Regions from separate parts of the Paenibacillus sp. EKM301P genome, predicted to be linked through region 2. Evidence: riboswitches for the same ligand, from Rfam matches in the RefSeq annotation. Region 2 holds a riboswitch; the other holds the start of a gene.
The links. Region 2 has a riboswitch for cyclic di-GMP ahead of HFD99_RS22060 (LPXTG cell wall anchor domain-containing protein). Riboswitches for the same ligand answer to the same signal wherever they lie in the genome.
Positions count from the first base shown of each region.

Region 1 (10,349 bases), on a different contig from region 2:
ATAAAGCGGAATTTGATTGGATTTTCCTGATTGATACAGACGAAGTAGTGGATGCAGAGTTGCTTGGTGACTTGTTGAAAGTAAAGGAAACGCTCCACGATCCGGCCAAAGCCTATTCTGTATTTCGCATTGGCGATTTTCTCGGCAAATGGATGAACAAAGGCGAGTATTTGGTTCGTTTGTACAATCGGCGAATTTATGGCATTACGAATAGTCTTGTTCATGAAATGCCGGATGTAGCCTCTTCCCAGATCATCAATCTGGAGGGCGTGTTATGGCACTATGGCTTCCGCAGCATCAGCGATCATATGACCCGTTTTAACAAATATACGGATCTGGAAGCAGAGACGGCATTTAACAAAGGAAGATCCTTTCGGATTACCAGACTGTTGTGGAGACCGCCTGCCCGCTTTGTACAGAAGTATTTTGTTCAAGGCTTATACCGCAAGGGGTTGGCGGGTTTTGCCGTAGCCGTTTTCTGGGTGATGTATGAGTTTCTCGTCTGCTTCAAGCATTATGAGTTAACCAAGCGGCGAAAAAAGATTGAAGTTGTGGATGGCGGACAAACCGAGCAGAAAGGAGAAACCAGCTATGTCGTACAATAACGGATTTCGTATTGCGGCAACCGGGCTGAGCTGGCCGTCCTTGCAGCCAGGAGGTCTCAACACATATTTCAAATCCATCTGTGAGCAGCTTACGCTAGAGCGCAATACGCTGGATGCTTTAATCTGTAGTGATGAGCAGCCTCAGGCGCCTGAACGCATTCGTATTCATTCAATTGGTAGCAAGCAGCAATCCATCTGGAAGCGTCGAGAGCTGATGCAAAAATATGCAGCAGAACTGTTCGACAAGCAACCGATAGATGTGCTGTATTCCCACTTTGCTCCCTATAGTGTCGGACCGGCACTGGAGGCGAAAAAAAGAGGAATCCCGGTCGTTACTACCTTCCACGGACCGTGGACGGAGGAAATGAAGATTGAAGGACAGGGAATTAAGCATTTTCTTAAAACGACGTTGGCCAAATCCATTGAAATGAAAGCTTATGGTTTGGCGGATAAATTTATAGTGCTAAGCGAGACTTTTCGGGATATTTTACACGAGCACTATAAAGTTCCACTTAGTAAAATTCATATTATTCCTGGTGCGGCGAATGTAGAAAGGTTCCATCCGGCAGAGGATCAGGAGGCCGTACGGAAGCGGCTGAATTTGCCGCAAAATGCGACGATTGTGCTAACCGTTCGTCGTCTTGTTAATCGCATGGGACTGCTACAGCTGCTCGAAGCATGGCGGCGAGTAACCGAGCGACACCCTGATCATCTGCTGCTGATTGGTGGGAAGGGCCCCTTGATGGAGGAATTGGCTTCCAAGGTGGCGGAATACAATCTTCATAATCACGTAAGATTGCTTGGTTATGTGTCGGATGAGGAGCTGCCCCTGTACCATCAAGCCTCGAACTTGTTCGTTGTGCCAACACAGGCACTAGAGGGTTTCGGTCTGATTACAGTCGAGGCGATGGCCTCGGGACTACCGGTGCTGGCCACTCCTGTAGGCGGCAACAAGGAAATCTTAAGTGGATTCCGTCCTGAGCTTTTGTTCCAGGGGACGGACAGTGAAGCCATTGCTGCTGGGCTGCTGCGTGTGCTGGATCATCGTGAACTTCTACCGAATGCACGGGAATGCCGGGACCATGTCCTGAGCAGATACACATGGGGACATGTAGCGGAGCAGGTAGAAGAGGTGTTCCGACAGGTCCTTGACAGAAAGGCGGCGGCGAAATGATGAGAGTAGCTTATATTGACCATACGGCAAGATGGAGCGGCGGCGAAGTCGCTTTGTATAACATCCTGACGAATATTGGGGAACATATCGACCCGCTCGTTATTTTGGCGGAGGAGGGCGATTTGGCGGATCGGCTTCGGCAGCGTGATATTGATGTGCGCATCGTTCCACTAGATGATTCGATTCGCAATCGAGGACGAAATGCTGTTAATCTGGGTGCGCCTGCAGCAGCCTTTCGATTGCTGGCTTACGGCAGAAAACTCGCGCCATTGCTGCGTGAGGAAAAAGTCGTGTGTGTGCACACAAACTCACTCAAGTCTGCACTGTATGGTGCAGTAGCCGCCAAATCGGCGAAGCTGCCGTTGATCTGGCATATCCGTGACCACATCGGTCCGCCGTATCTGAAGCCGATTGTAGCCAAAGGGATTCGGCTCATGTCCCGCTTTTTGCCTAACGGTGTGATTGCCAATTCCAAATCCACGCTGAGTGCATTGGAATTACCCCCGGACAAAAAGACGCTCGTCGTCTACTCCGCTTTTGCCAAAGCAATTACGGCTCGTGATTCGGCTGCGCATTTGCGTGGCGATGACTCGTTTAACGTCGTATTGGTCGGCAGATTGGCGGAATGGAAGGGACAACATATTTTATTGGAAGCGGCACGTTCTTTTTTACCAGATCAGCGTGTGAAATTCTGGCTGGCTGGAGATGCGTTGTTCGGAGAAGAGGAATACAAACAACGATTGGAATCCACGATGCGCGAATATGGGTTGACCAACGTCAATCTGATGGGACACGTCGATGACATTCAGGGACTGATGCAGCGCTGTGACCTGCTAATTCATACTTCCATTACACCGGAGCCATTCGGTCAAGTCATTATTGAGGGCATGGCTGCAGGTTTGCCAGTGATCGCTTCAAACGAAGGTGGTCCCAAGGAAACGGTGGTACCTAATGAAACCGGGCTGCTCATTGAACCGGGAGACCCGGCCAAGCTGGAAGAAGCCATCCGCTGGATGCTGGAGCATCCACAGGAACGTCAGCAGATGGGTGAGAGAGGGATGGAACGGGTCAAGAAGCATTTTGTCATCGAGAACACTGTTAAGGATATAGTTCATTACTATAAGGGTTTGTTGGCAGGAGTCTGACCGACATTCGCGTTAAAGGATGATTCAGATGAAAATAGCGATAGCACATGATTACTTAATCCAAATGGGCGGAGCGGAAAGGGTAGTAGAGGTATTCCATGATATGTATCCGGAGGCTCCCATCTTCACAACGGTGTTCAGCGACGAGCGCCTGTCGCGCAACTTGAAGGATGCGGACATTAGAGCCACTTGGCTACAAAACGTCCCAGGAGTGAAGACCAATTTCAAAGGAGTGCTGCCGCTGTATCCCATCGCTATCCGTGATTTTGATTTTAGGGATTTCGACATTGTTTTAAGCTCCAGCAGCGCATTTATGAAAAGCATCCAGGTACCCAAACATACGTTTCACATTTGTTACTGTCACACACCGATGCGGTTTGCCTGGGATTACGATACATATATGGCCCGGCAGTCCAAATCCAACCTGCTCAAAAATATGCTAAAGCTGTACATGAACAGGCTGAAAACATGGGATGCCAAAACTTCTCGCAACGTAGACCAGTTTATCGCCAATTCTTCCGTCGTCAAACGGAGAATTCTGCACTATTACCAACGGGAGGCAGATGTTATTTTCCCTCCTATCAATACATCCCGTTTTAAACGTGCTACAAGCATCGGTGACTATTATCTGATCGTATCCCGATTGGTGTCTTACAAGCGTATTGATCTCGCGATCGAGGCATTCAAACGTAACGGTCTCAAGCTGCGCATCGTTGGCGAAGGACCAGATCGTAAACGACTCGAAGCCATGGCTGGCCCGAACATTGAGTTCCTCGGCAGGCTTGAGGACGAAGAGGTTAACAAGCTGATGGCCGAATGCCGGGCGCTTGTTTTTCCGGGGGAAGAGGACTTCGGTATTACGCCTTTGGAGGCGAATGCGGCTGGACGGCCAGTTATCGCTTTTCAGGGCGGGGGAGCGCTGGATACGATTGTTCCTCATGTGAACGGCGTATTTTTCCGCAAGCATCAAGTAGACGATGTGCTGGAGGCCGTCGCAAAGGTCGAGCAACATGCATGGAATGTGGACGATATCATTACCCATGCCCGCAAATTTGATGAAGATAACTTCAAGGATCAATTGAAAAAGTATGTAGAACAAGCCTATGTGAACTTTCTAAAAGGAGGATGAACGGAATGAAGCTGGCTGTAATCGGTACTGGATACGTTGGACTCGTCTCGGGTGTGTGTTTTGCGCAAAAAGGTAATGAGGTGATTTGTGTCGATCTGGAGCAGTACAAAATCGACATGTTGAACCGGGCAGAATCTCCGATCTATGAACCGGGTATTGAGGAATTGATCGCGTTGAATCTGGAAGCTGGCCGTTTGGAGTTTACCTCCGATTTGGCCGATGCGGTACGTCGCTCGGATATCGTTATTTTAGCGGTAGGTACGCCTTCACTGGCTAACGGCGAGGCGAATTTGTCTTACATTGAACAGGCGGCTGCCGATGTCGGCAAAGCCATGAACGGGTACAAGATTATTATGACCAAGAGTACCGTACCTGTCGGAACGAACGAAAAGATTAAGGACGTAGTGGCTCGACATACGAGTTTGTCTTTTGATATTGTATCCGCGCCGGAGTTCCTGAGAGAAGGCTCAGCCATCAATGATACGCTTCATCCAGATCGCATCATTATTGGTTTGGACAATACAGGTTTGCGTGAAACAATGGTCACTCTGCATCAGGTATTCACGGATAAAATCTATGTGACCGATATCCGCAGTGCTGAAATGATCAAATATGCCTCCAATGCGTTCTTGGCAACTAAAATTTCGTTTATTAACGAGATTGCTAATATTTGCGAAAAGGTTGGCGCGGACGTTACCTGTGTGGCTGAAGGTATGGGCATGGACAAACGGATCGGTTCCTCTTTCCTGCAAGCAGGGATCGGATACGGGGGCTCTTGCTTTCCGAAAGATACGAATGCGCTCATCCAAATTGCGGGTAATGTAGACTATGAATTTAAGTTGTTAAAATCGGTGGTCGAGGTGAACACTGACCAGCGCTTTATGATTGTATCCAAGTTGCGTGAATCGCTGGGTCAGCTAAACGGCGTATCGATTGGCATTTGGGGCCTCGCCTTCAAGCCTAATACAGATGACATCCGCGAAGCTCCAGCACTGGAAATCGTAGAAACGCTCATTCAGGCAGGTGCTATTGTCAAGCTGTATGATCCCATTGCGATGGATAAATTCAAGGAGCGCGTGGATCACCCGAATATTATATGGTGCTCCTCCCCGCAGCAAGCCGCCGAAAGAAGCGACGCTGTGTGCCTGCTGACGGATTGGGAAGAGTTCAAAGAAGTTGATCTCGTGCAACTGGGCTCTATTCTACACAAGCCAGTTCTGATTGACGGTCGTAACGTATTCACCGAGGAACAGATTCAAGGCTCTGGACTGGAATACTACTCCGTGGGTCGTCCGCGGATGAGTGGATGGAACAGAGATAAAGTGGAAGTTTAAAAAGTGACTGTGGGCGGTGGGGGAGACGCTATGCGTTCTATTTGATCTTCCGATCGCTGTTGCAGTGGGATTCTCTGGATTATATAAAACATTCCAAGGTAAGAATCCCACTGCAAAGGCGAACGCCAGCGCTTCTCCAGATTCAAATGGGCCGCTCCGCTGCTTTTGCCGCATAGAGTCACGATTTTTAATCTCCCATCTTAGGGGATGGGAGTAGTAAGGGCGTATCGGAAGGAGCGGCACAGTTGAAGCCGCTCCTTCCGATTAAGGCGCCATGCGCTGTACCGCGGCGCCCCTGTGGAGCAAGCCTACCATGCGGATACGCTATGTTGCTCCTGCGGAGCAAAGCTGCCATTGCGGTAGTCGAAGGCAATCTTGGTAAGGCGTTACGAAGCGTCGATTACTAGAAGCTTGCAAGCAAGGCAGGCAAACGCCGAGCTCCCGAACGTTTTTTACAGGCTGACCGGACTTAATAATGTCCGGTCGTGCCTTTTGCACCACAAGGTATGATCGATATGATGCATTTTTGAGTAGCGTAGGAATGGATTTGAATCCCGGTCCAACAGCGATCGTAAGATCAAATCCAGCCCGTAGCGGGCTACTCAACCTTGCCTCATCCGATCGCCCACACATTATAGAGAGGAAGTGGAGAATTATGAAGCTCGTACTTTTGTCTGGTGGTTCCGGTAAAAGATTATGGCCGTTATCCAACGATTCCCGTTCCAAACAATTTTTGAAGGTACTGGAGAGCCCGGAAGGGATTTCGGAATCCATGGTGCAGCGGGTATGGAGACAATTGGGAGACAACGGATTATCCGAATCCTCGTTTATTGCGACAGGGAGAGCGCAGGTTGAAATGATCCAGAGTCAGGTCGGACCGAATACGCGCATCATAGTTGAGCCGGAACGCAGAGATACCTTTCCTGCGATTGCGCTGACAGCGACTTATCTATATTCCATTGCGGGTGTTTCGCCTGATGAAATTATAGCTATATTGCCTGTAGATCCTTATGTAGAGGATGCTTTCTTTGCTTCCGTTGCCCAACTGGAACACACACTTCAGGAGAGTGAAGGCAAGCTTGCATTAATTGGGGTTGTCCCTTCCTATCCTTCAGAGAAATACGGTTATATTATTCCGAAAAACGATGCCACTCAAGGTAGCACAGGCTACCGTGAAGTGAGCCATTTTCAAGAGAAACCCGACCGGGAGCAGGCGGAGCGTCTGATTGAACGCAATGCTCTATGGAACTGCGGGGTTTTTGCATTCAAATTAAGCTATTTGCTGGATATCCTGGCATCCAAGGGCCTGCCGCTGAATTATGAAGAAATGCAAAAGCAATATGCGTCTCTGGAAAAAATCAGCTTTGACTACGAAGTCGTTGAGAAGGAGAAGGACATTGTTGTTCTTCCTTATGATGGTTTTTGGAAGGATTTGGGCACCTGGAATACGCTCACAGAAGAAATGTCTAATCAGCAAGTGGGCAGAGGTGTAGTAACGGAGGATTGTGTCAATACAAGCCTTATTAATGAGTTGGACATTCCGGTAGCGATCATTGGAACGAATGATCTGATTGTAGCCGCTAGCCCAGATGGTATTCTTGTGACCAATAAGGCAGAAAGCCCACGCATCAAGGAAGTGCTCAAGGCTCATGATCAGCGTCCAATGTATGAAGAACGTCGTTGGGGGCAGTATCGAGTTGTAGACTATGTAAAGTATGACGAGGGTAATGAGGTACTGACCAAACGAATCCGCGTACACAAAGGTAAAAATATCAGCTACCAGCTTCACTTCAAACGAAGCGAAATCTGGACCATTATTAGCGGCGAAGCGGAAATTATTTTGAATGAGAAGCTGCACAAAGTGAAGGCCGGTGACGTAGTCCGTATCCCTGAAGGAACCAAGCATAGTATTTTGGCTGTAACCGATGTGGATTTTATAGAGGTGCAGACTGGCACTGAGTTGGTTGAAGAGGATATTGTACGCTTTTGCATGGATTGGAATGAAATTGCCCGTCATCAATTTATCTCATAATCGTTTTCGTAAAAACGAAATAAAGAAGATTTGATGAAAATTTATAGCCCAAACTGTCGAAATTGGGCGAAAACCTGTAAATTCATGAACATGACCTATTAAATTTTGGTAAAAAAAAGTCGATACTTAGGTTAAGAAGGAATCCAAACTCCTTCCAACGATAAACGCAGCCCTGTCGAAAGGCAGGTACGCAAAGCTAAAGGGCCTTCCCGTAAGGATGGCAGCCTGGCTACCGAAAGGAAGAGCAAAAGTGAGATTCAATTTTATTCCTCTGTATCGACTGATACGTCATGTACTCCCCGTAGTTATAATTTTTTCTTTGTTTCCCGTCGGATTTGGTGATTCTCTGTCTGTGGTGAATGCCGCTTCATTACAACCTGTTAATTCGGACGCTTGTACTCAGGCCCGTGAACTATACAATTATTTACTCAGCATCTCTGGAAAGAAAACAGTCACTGGTCAGCATGATTATTTGGAAAGTCCAGATGAATTAAGCAACAAGGTCCAAAAAATCAGCCAGGCGTATGTGGGTCTGCACGGCTATGAGATGGGAGCCATCTCTGGTCAATCTGACGCTACAGAAGCAGCACAACGTAAAAATGTCATCGATAGCGCTATTCGTTGGAGCAGAGCAGGTGGCATTGTGACGATGACTTTTCATGAAGCGCTGCCGGGTAGACCGCTGACTTGGGCCAATGTGCAGGCCAAAGTAAGTCAGGCGGAGTTCAATAAATACGTCACGCCAGGCACTACGCAGTATAACCTCCTCATTGCCGATCTGGATAAGGTCGCTGTATCGTTAAAGCAGCTTCGTGATGCAGGGGTTCCGGTATTGTGGAGACCTTACCACGAAATGAATGGTGACTGGTTCTGGTGGGGAAACAAAAACAATTTCAATCAGCTATGGAATATCATGTACGATCGTTTTGTTAACACGCATCAATTGAACAATCTGTTGTGGGTGTGGAGTCCCAATGCTCCCAATTCTTACACTGTCCCGTATACCCCAAAATATCCGGGGGATGACAAAGTGGATATTTTGGCAGTAGACATCTACAACAATGATTTTAAGCAAAGTCATTATGAAGGACTGCTCGAGTTGGCACGGAATAAGCCGATTGCCATTGGCGAGCACGGTGAGATACCTAGTTCTGAGGTGTTGCAGGCTCAGCCAAAATGGGTGTATTCCATGACTTGGGGCAAGATGCTGACCGAGAATAACACAACCACTCAAATACAGGATTATATGAACGATGCGAAGAGTTTGACACGGGATGATGTGAAAAATGGGCTGGAGGCCATCCAACAACCTGGAACAGATGTACCGACCTTACCGGATGAGGGACAAAGTGAGCCTCTCCCAGCTCCACCAGTAGTGATTGCTCCTCCAGCTCCGACTCCTCCTTCCGTTCCTGATGAAGTATATGTGAACGGGCTGCGGGGCGAATATTTCAACAATATGAATTTGAGCGGCAGTCCTGTTTTGATCCGTACAGACAGTAAGCTGGACTACAACTGGCGCGCCATTGCTGCTGATCCAAAGGTAAATGCCGACCAGTTCTCGGTTCGCTGGACGGGTAAAATCAAGCCACAATACTGCGAGACCTATACGTTCACAACCATATCCGATGATGGTATTCGTGTATGGGTAGACGGCAAGTTAGTGATCGATAGTTGGTTCAAACAAAGCTGGACAGAGCGAAAAGGCAGTATTGCTTTGGAAGCAGGTAAAATGGTAGATCTAAAAGTGGAATACTATGATGAAAAAGGCGATGCGATGGCACGTCTGATGTGGGAAAGTCAGCATGAAGCGAAAGCGGTGGTTCCCGGAAACGCTTTGTTTCTTCCTTGATAGATACTCTTTCCCGGTCAAAAATTTTGAGGAGAGAGGGTGTATCATATGATGAAAAAATGGTTGACCCATAGGTATACGATCGTATTATCCGGATTACTAGGGGTCGCAGCTCTAGCCATGATCGCTTGGTTTATATACACGGCTTCAAAAAGTGTAGAATTGCAGACAGATAAGGTAGCGGCGGCCAGTCCAGTATGGAAGCTGGGTCAGAGGGATGACTCCTCAGCGGAATTTAAAGGAGTGGTCGGTAGGGATAATATCGATATTTCTGCAGCATCAGCTTCTTCCGAATCATCTGCTAAAGCAGCATTTTCGGCGTTGTCGGAAGCAGAGAGTACAACAGTTCCGGTATTGCTCAGCAGTGGAGATATTCCTCCTGGTTTGAATGCATCCACGAATCCAGAACTAACACTTCAATATAAGCTGAATCAGGTTCCTCCCAATGGTATGATATTCCGTGTTCGGATTTTGGATGCGGGCAAAGCTGTGCCGCAGATGGCTGTCTTCTCAAATCATCAGCTGTCTGGAATCATTCAGATTGCCGGGGTATCCGGTACTGGGAGTACCTATAATTTCAAAAACAACTACGAGCTGTATATCCCCAAAGAACAATTGCAAAGCGGTGTTAACGTACTCAAGCTAAAGACAGCGCGCTGCCTATACTGCTCCTCTGCGGAAGATAAAAATGTGTGGTGGACTTGGGATGACTTGAGCTTGGAGACGTTAGCTTCCCCTGCGGCCGAACCGGTACATGGGAAATATATACTGACTGGTACGAATGTGAATAATAAAGAATTTTATTATGATCAGGGTGCAGTTAAGCATCTACCATACGTTCTCAAATGGCTGGGAATTGCCTATAGTGGCAACGTCATGAGGGTTACCTGTGCCAGTAATGTAGGTAAGGCATGCACAGACGTGGATGATTACTATCAAACGTTAAAGCAGTATAATATGCAATCGTCTGCATTGTATCTATACACAGGTGATATTAAGCTGCAAAAAGATGGTACTCTGCCAGAGACGGCCAAGCAAAAGTTGCGTGATTATGTAAAAAAATACGGTTCATACCTTC
Region 1 covers NZ_JAALFM010000002.1:373,152-383,500, reverse strand. Annotated here, with positions in the region: gene HFD99_RS07245 (glycosyltransferase family 2 protein) at 1-605, shown strand, start outside; gene HFD99_RS07240 (glycosyltransferase family 4 protein) at 592-1,779, shown strand; gene HFD99_RS07235 (glycosyltransferase family 4 protein) at 1,776-2,924, shown strand; gene HFD99_RS07230 (glycosyltransferase) at 2,953-4,053, shown strand; gene HFD99_RS07225 (UDP-glucose dehydrogenase family protein) at 4,059-5,387, shown strand; gene HFD99_RS07220 (sugar phosphate nucleotidyltransferase) at 6,043-7,419, shown strand; cyclic di-GMP riboswitch class I at 7,575-7,656, shown strand; gene HFD99_RS07215 (glycosyl hydrolase) at 7,670-9,271, shown strand; gene HFD99_RS07210 (hypothetical protein) at 9,320-10,349, shown strand, end outside.
Region 1: linked by a shared signal. The riboswitch ahead of HFD99_RS07215 (glycosyl hydrolase) and the one ahead of HFD99_RS22060 (LPXTG cell wall anchor domain-containing protein) in region 2 are both predicted to bind cyclic di-GMP.

Region 2 (10,349 bases):
GGCAACAGTTTGGAGCCACAGTCAACTGGAATCAGGGAACACGGACAGTCTCTATTACATCGCCACGTGAAGCTATGTATACTGTAGGCTTCTATGCGCTGTCTTCCTTTGACCAAAAATCCAAAATACCGAATTTTAATGCCGTTGCCTTCGGCTGGAGCCGAATTGATACAAACGGACAGTTCACGACGACCGGCAAAGAATATAAATGGCCTCAAGCCGCTGGAGCTGTAACGCCTGAGTCTATTCTACAAGAAGCAGATAGCCAGGGGACTTCCCCTTACCTGATGGTTTATTCTGTAGACGGTAATCATGAGCTAACCAAGGTTTTGGAAAATACGCAGCTTCAAGAACAAACCATTTCCCAAATCGTCAGCACTGCCACCGATAAGCAGTTCAAGGGCATTACGTTAGATCTTGAAGGATTAGGCTGGAGCGGCGATAAGGCCAAAGCTCGTTCTGATTACAACGCTTTTATTAAAAAGTTATCGGCCAAAGCGCATCAAGCGGGACTCAAGCTCACCGTCGTTCTGCATCCGCTGAATAGCTCTTACACTGGTTATGATTACAAGACGCTGGGTAATCTGGCGGACGATCTGATCATCATGGCCTATGATTACGGACAAAAATCTACGCCTGAGCCATTGGATAAAGTGGACGAAGCCATAAAACTGGCGTTGAAGGAAACCTCGCGGGATAAGCTCATTTTGGGAATTTCAATGGGTAGCGAAAAAGACAGCACCGTTAACGCCAAGATCGGTTTAGCCAAACGTTATGACCTCAAAGGAATCGCGATCTGGCGTCTGGGCATCATCGGAGAAACAGCCTGGGCACAGATGAACGAAGCCATCGAGTTTAAATAAGATTATATTTTATAAAGATATCCCGTTCTTATTCCGCCCGCTAATGATTCTCATGCGTCTGCTATGAAATCATCGGTGGGCTTTTTTCATGTCTATTTTAGCAAAATGCTTGCCTGACTTGGAAGTTGTCGCCACAGGCTCGCAACCCTGTTCTCCGTAGAAGACACCCCAGTCTCTCATAAAATCCAGCAACGGTCTTAACGTATCTCCCAACGGGGTAAGCGAGTACTCCACACGCGGTGGGTTCTCGTTATAAATCTCACGGTGCACGATGCCATCACGCTCCAATTCGCGCAACTGCAAGGTTAGCATCCGCTGTGTAATATTAGGGAGGGTCCGTCGAATTTCATTATAGCGCCGTGGTCCTGTGGTCAAATGATACAAGATGACCCCCTTCCATTTGCCGCCTATAATCCCAACAGTTGTCGCGACAGGACACCCAAAATTAACGCTAACTGTATGTTCCATCTCCTGTGCCATGTATTCCCCTTCTTTCTACAGGTTGTAGACTAATAGCCCCAGACCTACAAGGTACAAATATGTGCGTACTTGTTCCCGCAAAAAACTTTCTATATGATGACTATATATTCGATATCAACTCTCATTATAGTAGCAGAAAACCAATGGAGCACCAACTAAACCCAAATCTAAAGGAGTACATTTCATGTCCAATACATCAGCTAAAAAACAGGAAATTCTGGATGCCTTTCTATTCAGACATGCCACGAAAGAATTCGACCCTAATTGCATCATACCGGAGGAGGATTTTCAATTCATTCTCGAAACTGGACGACTTTCCCCAAGCTCCGTAGGATTTGAACCTTGGCAGTTTGTAGTCGTACAAAATCAGGCATTGAGAGAAAAACTGGCTGCGGTTTCCAGTGGTGGTCAAAAGCAGATCCCAGCGGCCAGCCATGTCGTTTTGATTTTGGCACGTAAGGATGTCCGTTATGATTCACCTTACGTGGAGTACATGTATAAAGAGGTGAAGGGTATGTCTGACGAAGACTTTGCCTCCCTACCAGGCCGCTATAAGATTTTCCAAGGTGAAAACCAACGCCTGCTGGAAAACGAACGCACGTTATTCGACTGGGCCTCCAAGCAAACTTATATTGCCTTAGGTAATATGATGACAGCGGCAGCTCAGATCGGCATTGATTCCTGCCCGATTGAAGGCTTTAACTATGATCAGGTGCATGCCATTTTGGAGGAAGAAGGCCTGCTGGAGGACGGGCTGCTGGATATTTCAGTCATCGCTGCCTTCGGTTATCGTGCTCATGAACCCAAGCGGGAAAAATCCAGACAACCACTGGAGAAAGTTACACGTTGGGTCCTGTAACCTGCGACTCATACCCTTCCAAACCTTGGACATTAAAGCATCTAAAAAGCGGGCTTACGGCGCTTCATCTGAATGATGAACACACCGCAGCCCGCTTTTTTAGATCACTTCAATCTCTATTAAAATTCCTTTGGAAGCCAGGTTATCCAGGCACTCCTTCATATATTCGTCATCATGCTCCACATATGCGTCCGCGCCTGCCAGTTCCTCGCCTAGCTCCGCTTCCCAAGGTTCACACTGCTTACCACGATACAATGGCTGTTCCCATAGTGGATCAACATTGTATCCTCTGCTTTTCATTTCGTCCATAATGAGCTTATGATAGCGTACCAGCAGCATGGGGTGATAGTCGAACACATAATTCACTGTGGCGTGTGGCTTTCCCCACCCGTTCCCCCGCAGGGCACAACACTCACGATGTTGTCCCAACAGTTGGGGACGGGGCAGCTTGCCAATCAATTGTTCATGCCAAAGCCTCATGCTTCCACAACCTTATCTGTAGCTTTTTCTGTATTATTGGATTAGCATACGGATACCTGTCAGTACAATACCGATCAGGAAGCCTGTTACTGCGCCGTTAATACGTATCCACTGCAAATCCTGTCCCAGTTTGTCCTCCATCAGTGCAATCAGGGATTTGTTATCCATTTTGTCTACATTTTCGCGCACCAGGTTACCAATCCGGCTATGATTGGCTTCCACGAGACTAGTAATTCCTTCCACGATTCGTGCATTAATTTTGTCCAGCAATTCGGTATTCCCTCTTAAATCAGCCAGCATCCGATCCAGTAACGGTAAAATGTAGGTCGGCACATAGTCTTCGTCTTCCATATAGTTCAATAAGCGGGTACGAAGCTCTTCCATTTTACCGAGCACGGACGCTTCGCCTTCCCAAGCTTCAATAAGGCTATCCTTCCAGCCGTTCAGCCCTTCCTGAACCGTATCCTTCGTTGCCAATCGGGTCACCTGTGTTCTTAGACCGTCGATCACTGCCAGACGGCGCGGATGCTCTTCCCTTTGCAGCTCTGCTACCTGATCCAGCAGGAAATGACGAATCATTTCACCCATGCGCTCTTCGTTCAGATAGCCGAGGAAGGCGTTCAAGGCAAATTGCATCAGCCCGCTCACCTGCAAACCACTGACAGCCTGCATCCCTAAGGTGCCAAGTGTATAGCCTGTTTCCGGTCGCAAAAGCCAGGATTCCGCCTGCTCCAGCGTGTAATCCAGTGCACGAATATCATAGCCCTTCTCACTGGATTGGCGGGCAAGCGCCTCCAGTAGTGGTCCGGCATCGATGTCCGTCACCTGTCGCTTGATCTCAGCCACGATAATCGGAGCCAATTCCGCGAGCGGGAGCGACTGGACGAGCCGCTTGGCGAGCACATCTATCGATGCTGCTGCTTCTGGTGTACGCAATCCTTTTTCCACACCGCCCAGCATCAGCTCCGCCAAACGAATGTCCGCGATTTTAGAAGCAATGCTGTCTTTGTTCAGCAAGTTATTTTCCACCGTATTCACCAATGCATTCGTGAGCTTGTCCCTATTTTTAGGGAGAAGCGCCGTATGTGGTATCGGGATGCCTAGCGGATGACGGAACAATGCTGTGACAGCGAACCAGTCTGCCAGTCCCCCTACAAGTCCTGCCTCAAAGGCTCCGGCTAACAATCGAGCCCAGCCATATTGCTGGAAGGGCACGGTGGCTGCAAAGCCTGCCCCTAGAATAACGAGCGACCAAGCCGCTGCGGTTTTCGTATTTTTGGGTTTTTCCATCCTGTAATCCTCCAAACTGACTATCGATAAGTTAAGCAACTATACATATATTACCCATCATATCATTGCCTGTGTAATTTCCAAAGTTGAGAGCACTTATAATTCAACACATAAGGACATTTTTTGCGTAATTTTTTATGCATATATCTCTCTTTTTTACATTCATGTTCGTGAACCAAATCACAACACTGGGTCCAAAATCTCATTTTCAATAATAAGCCTTACGAACCATTTTATCAGAACCAAGTCCTAAATTTCTTAAACCGAAAGGAGAAGTGAATGGAAAAGTTGAATGGGCATGTAAGATATTTTTTTCAACACTATCCTATATTTGACCCCAGAAAGGATTTGAATCCATGATGACCTCAGAATTCTTTCAACAATATTCGACCTTTTATACGGATAACCAGGTTGAATATCCATAAGAAGCGGGGCTTCTATAAAACTCACACACATAATTTGATATATAGACATATTTAATGTGATAAAATAAACTTTTATTAAATAGTAAATCATGTTTAATCAGCCATTATATATTGGTAAATCAAACCAAGATAAGCTAGATAAAATTGCTTTTTTGTAAAGGAATTGAATATGACAACAGACCAAAAAAACACCGAGGGCCTCTGGAACGGCGAACCTGTCGTAATTGTGCGCACTCCCTCCGCTTTTGCCAAGCAATCCCTTTTATATATTCAGGAATTAGGCTATTTCCAAAAAACCTCTGATTTTACAATAGAAAGGAAAGAACTCACCTCCTTTTTGCTTGTTTTTACGCTGTCTGGTAAGGGAGAATTACTGTACCGGGACAAGAAGTATATTTTAAAGCCTCATGATTTGTTTTTTATTAATTGCGATGAATATTTACAATACAGCACCTCCGGTGATGAAGCCTGGGAGTTTATCAGCTTATACCTGTACGGCAACCTGATCGAACATTTTTACGAACAATTTGCCAAGCATAATAAACCGGTAATATCCCTGCACAATCCATATGTTATATTAGACAAGCTGCATGCACTAATCTGCGGGCAGTCTGATCGAAGCCTTTCCGGCGAGCTGCTAACGTCCAGACTCATTGGTGAAATACTGACGTATATTTTGCAGCATCCTTATGATCATCGGTATGTAAATGCTGGAACACTCAGCGAAGTACGTCAGGTGCAGCAGTATTTGGACCAGTCCTACTGTGAGCGAATTACGCTGGACTCGCTGGCAGACATGTTCAACCTAAACAAATTTAATCTTGCTAAAAATTTCAAAAAACAGATTGGATTTTCTCCAATTGATTATCTCATTAATGTCCGGATCACAGCCGCTCAGGGATGGCTTAAAACCAGTGACATATCCATAGTGGATATCGCAAGGTACGTTGGGATTCCCAATACGAGCCATTTTATCAACCTATTCAAGGAACATGTAGGGGAAACACCTCATTCCTTCCGTAAAAAATGGGGAAACCGCTCCAAACTGTAAATAGGAGGTCTCCTGTACTCCGTTTGATAGACGATAGACGCACAAGCTATTCAAGCTAATGGCAAAGCTGTCGAAAGACAGTGACGCAAAACTATAGGGCCTTCCTACTCGGATGGCAGCCAGTTACCAGGTGAACGAGCTTTTTATTATGCCTTTTTACATAGCTCCATCACAAAATTGCTATACCTCTCTCGAAGAAAAAACCTTGATCACTATGATCAAGGTTTTTTTCTGTTGGGGTAGTCATGTCAACCTAGCATGCTGAATATACTAATTTCGAACTAGGAGGAGGGAAGGAAAACAATATAACACAACATAATCGCCGAAGCTTGCCATATTACGATGAATAGGAGAATCACTTGGAGCATGGGAACCAAAATAAATGTCATGATTATTGCCTTATTGCTCATTGTCCAAAGCTTTTTCAGCACCACACTGGCTTACGCAGATCCTCCTGCCCCTGAACTGCCGCACAGTGCTGTATCCGATCCTACAACCGTTACGGATGCTGTATATGCGGTCCCAAACCCTGAACCCCCTAAGGAGGTTCCGCCAAACACTGTCCCTTCCGTGCAAGGAGCAGCTCATTCAAAGTCTCAAAAGGAAGCAGCTCCCCAGAGTATACTAACGAAGTTGATTCTAACGGACGAAGCCGGACGTGTCATTGATGCGGTATATAATCCAGGTAGTACGTTCGACATTGGATCAGCCATCCAACTTGGCTATGAATGGGAGCTTCCTGACGATGCTTATAAAGCAGGGGATACCTTCACCTTTCACTTACCAGAACAGTTTGTCATCTACACTGATATCTCATCTCCGCTAGTGACTACAGACGGGACCGTGGGGTTCTTTACAGTAGATCGTCAGGGTAAGGTCATCATGACCTTTAACCAATATGTAGAGAACCATTCCCATGTCAGCGGCAAACTGCAAATTAAAACCGAATTCACAAAAGAAACGGTGAAAGGCAGCACAGAAGTCATCATTGCGATTCCAATTAAGGGCGGGGTTCAAACGGTCATCGTAAATGTGAAACCCCAGTCAGGGCCAACTTTAAGCAAGCAAGGAAAAATAAATGGCACCCACCAGATCGACTGGGCCATTGATGTGAACAAACAGCTAAACACCGTTAAACACGCCCTCATTACCGATCCAACTCCTTCAGGACTGGAACTCGTGAGAGGCTCTATCCGACTCTATCATCTGCAAGTCAATATCGATGGCACGACCGTTGTCAAAGACCTAGTGAATGCGAGTAAATACGCCATTGAATCGGATCAAGCCGGGACCGGATTTGCAATTCGTTTTCAAGATGCTAGCATTAGCACTGCCTATCAGATCCAATACTCCACCCGCATTACTGGCAACGAAACTCGCTTTTCCAACACAGCGACGCTTTCAGGAGATGCGATAGATAACGTTGCTGCCACCGCTACAGTTCAGGTGGAGCGTGGTGAATTTTTGTCCAAAAAAGTTGAAAAGTATGATCATGCCACACAAACACTCTCGTGGGCCATAAGATATAACTTTGGCGAGACAAAAATCCCCGAAGCCAAAGCCCTTTTAATTGATCATTTCAACAAAACTCAAAAATTGCTGCCCGGTTCTTTGAAAGTATTTAAGGGAAATACACTGGAGGAGCTTCCATCGTGGGCGTACACCGTCATCCCGGTTGACTATCCCGACCGTAACGGCTTCAAACTTCAATTCAACTTCGATGTAGATTCAGCCTATACCATCCGATATCAGACCCAGGCTAGAGGCCGCGTCTATGAAGATGAAAAAATTACAAACATCATCACCACAGATGGAACCCAGAAGATCATATCGACGGAAATCACAAGCGGAGTTATGACTAAAATGTATGACACGCCCAATTACAACACGAAAGTCATACCTTGGGTGATCACCATTAATACAGACTCATACACCATGAAAAATATTGTCATTAAGGATGTGTTCCCTAATGGGGGCCTCGCCTTGTTGCCCGACACCCTGAAAATTCAAAGTGTTGACGGTACAACGGAACTACTCGCGCCCATGGATTATGAGCTAGTTCCACGATCAGCGGACTATAAACAAGGGTTTACACTTATTTTTCATAAAACGATTCAGAAAGCTTATACGATCAAATATTCAACTCTCTACAACAATGATTGGAAAACAGATACGACGAAGCCCGAATTTCGCAACAAATCCTTTATAGATTATCAATATGAAAATGGTGAAACATCATCGCATGAGGTGGAATGCCCGATCTGGCCGGACTTTATGACACAACGGAATGGGGCCAAGCAAGGAAGCTATGATGCGAGCTCCAAACTCATTACCTGGGATATTAAAGCCAACTATAATCGCAAGATCCTGAATCATGCGGAAGTGAGAGATGTCTTATTGCAAGGTCAGAGGTTACTGCCTGGCTCCGTAAAAGTATACGATATGACCTTGCTGGGATGGTGGGATGGCGTACAAAAAGGGGCTGAAATCCCGGCAGATCAATATACAATTATTCCTCCCACTAAACAAAATAGTAATGAATTGCGTATCCAGTTCAAGAAGCCGATACAGACTCCGTACTGGATTACCTTTCAAACTTCATTGGAAGGAGAATTGATTGAAAAGGAAATTCATAATCGCGCTCTTCTACTGGATGGACAAAAAACCGTCTCCGATTGGGCAGCCCAAGTTACGGTACCTCATGGCGGGGAATATGTGTCTAAGGCCGGCGCACAAAATGGAAATAAGATCGACTGGAGCATTCGTATCAATGAAGGACAATCACATGTGTCCAACGCTAAAATAGTCGATCAGCCTAGCAACAACCAAATCTTAATTGAGGATTCCTTTCATGTATACTCTGCAATCATGGCTGCCAATGGAAATACCACCAAGGGCACCGAATTAATCAAAAACCGAGATTACTGGCTTCACATCAAGACAGACACTCAGGGTCAGCAAACTTTTGAGCTTACTTTTGCCAAGGATATTTCCACTGCTTTTATTCTTGAATATCAATCGTTCATTCATGCTGAGGATAAAGCTAAGGTGAGCAACAAGGTTGCTTTTGCAGGAGATCGTTTGACGACAGAACTGCGGGAAACCAGTCAGGAAATCATCGTACGAACGTCTTCCGGCTCCGGTTCTGGTGGGGGCGTAACCGAAACCCTTGAGCTGACCAAGGTAGATCAGGATGCTCCCGACAGAGTACTGCCTGGCGCCCGGTTTGCGCTCTATGATAAGGGACAAAAAAGAGCACCGCTTATACAAACGACCAATGTGGAAGGCAAAATCATCTTTTCCTCCTTACTTCATGACGATTACATTTTGGAAGAATTGGCAGCACCGGAGGGGTATGAAATAACGGAGGGTAAGCTTGAGATCAAAATAGACGCAGCACCCCAACAAGGCTCTGGCATAAAGAGGGTTGTGATCACCAATCGTAAAGAAAAGAAAAACGAACCCGAAACACCTGTAGACCCGGGCACACCTCCCCACCCAGAGCCGTCTCCCCCAGCGGGAGGCTCCGGGAAAAAACATGATAAAGATCCCGAGGTGCCCGTGACACCATCTATAACCGTTCCTCCGTCACTGCCAAGGCCTCCGGAGGACATAGTCCCTCCACAGGAGGAACCCGCACCTACACCGCCGCCAGTAGCCCGGGAGGAACCCAAAGCACTGCCTGAACCGCCAGCCGTCATGCCTCATCAAGATCCGTCTCCTCCAGTGGAGCCGAACGACGAGCCCAAACCTAAAATCCGTCTCCATGATCCGGAGAAAGAGCCAGAGGAGCCACCTGCAGTGCATCAGTTGCCCCAAACAGGTGAAAGTAGCCCCGTTCCGTTTTATTTGGCAGGCATTGCCATGATTATAAGCGGCGTATTTTTAAAATTTAGACGGACAAACCAAAAATAAATGCAATCTACCTGCCCTGATCTTCCGTCTCATTCCCGAGTGGAATGAGACGGAAATGGGGCATTTTTTTCAAAGTATGTATCATCCGTACATTGCTTAGGGGAGATGAGGTTGCTGAATCTGCGTAAACTTTCCTATCTGTTTATTGGGTTGGGCTTACTCTTTATTTTGTTTCCTAAAGCGACCGAATGGAATGAGGATCGAGAACAACACAAGCTGTTACAAGCAGCGGAGTTATCACTAGAAAAAAGCAATTCGGTATTGCCTTCTAGTCTTGCAGACAGCTATGCTCGCTTGTCCACTCGGGTAGCGGAAGCTCCGGTTAGTGAGGCACGGCAACATACCTTTCCATCCCCCGCTCCCAATGTCAGCGTTAATGAACAAACTCCTATAGCCACTATTAGCATAAGTCGTATTGCTTTAAAGCTCCCCGTGTTGGAAGGCGCGACGAGGAAAAATATGAAATATGCGGCAGTACATATGCCGGAAACGGGAAAGCTGGGACAAGTGGGGAATGCTGCTATTGCTGCTCATCGAGCCCGTACTCCTGGACGTTTATTTAATCGTCTTCATGAACTGAAGATTGGAGATAAAATTGTTGTTAACGCTCAAGGTAGCCAGTATATGTATAAAGTTTACAGTATAAAGGTAGTCGATCCAATGGACGTGTCTGTTCTGAAAAGCTTCAAAAACCATAAGCTGCTCACGCTAATTACATGCGACCCTCTCGTGAATCCCACCCATCGTCTCATTGTTCAAGCCAAGTTAAGCACCTAAACCTAGCTAAATCGCCCATTCCTATGGATAAAATAAATCAGGCGGGCTATTCCTGCTCGTTTACAGAAATACACCCGCCATAGTTCACATCATGCTTCAGTTGAATTCTTGGCAATCAGCTTGAAATCATCAAAGTGGAATCCTGGTGCAACAACACAGGTTACCAGCACAGGCTCATCCCCCAGCGGACGTGCCGTTTGCCATACTGT
Region 2 covers NZ_JAALFM010000014.1:52,363-62,711, forward strand. Annotated here, with positions in the region: gene HFD99_RS22030 (stalk domain-containing protein) at 1-863, shown strand, start outside; gene HFD99_RS22035 (winged helix-turn-helix transcriptional regulator) at 933-1,343, opposite strand; gene HFD99_RS22040 (NAD(P)H-dependent oxidoreductase) at 1,528-2,202, shown strand; gene HFD99_RS22045 (TIGR02328 family protein) at 2,302-2,682, opposite strand; gene HFD99_RS22050 (DUF445 domain-containing protein) at 2,716-3,972, opposite strand; gene HFD99_RS22055 (AraC family transcriptional regulator) at 4,567-5,448, shown strand; cyclic di-GMP riboswitch class I at 5,499-5,579, shown strand; gene HFD99_RS22060 (LPXTG cell wall anchor domain-containing protein) at 5,815-9,363, shown strand; gene HFD99_RS22065 (class D sortase) at 9,475-10,140, shown strand; gene HFD99_RS22070 (cupin domain-containing protein) at 10,230-10,349, opposite strand, start outside.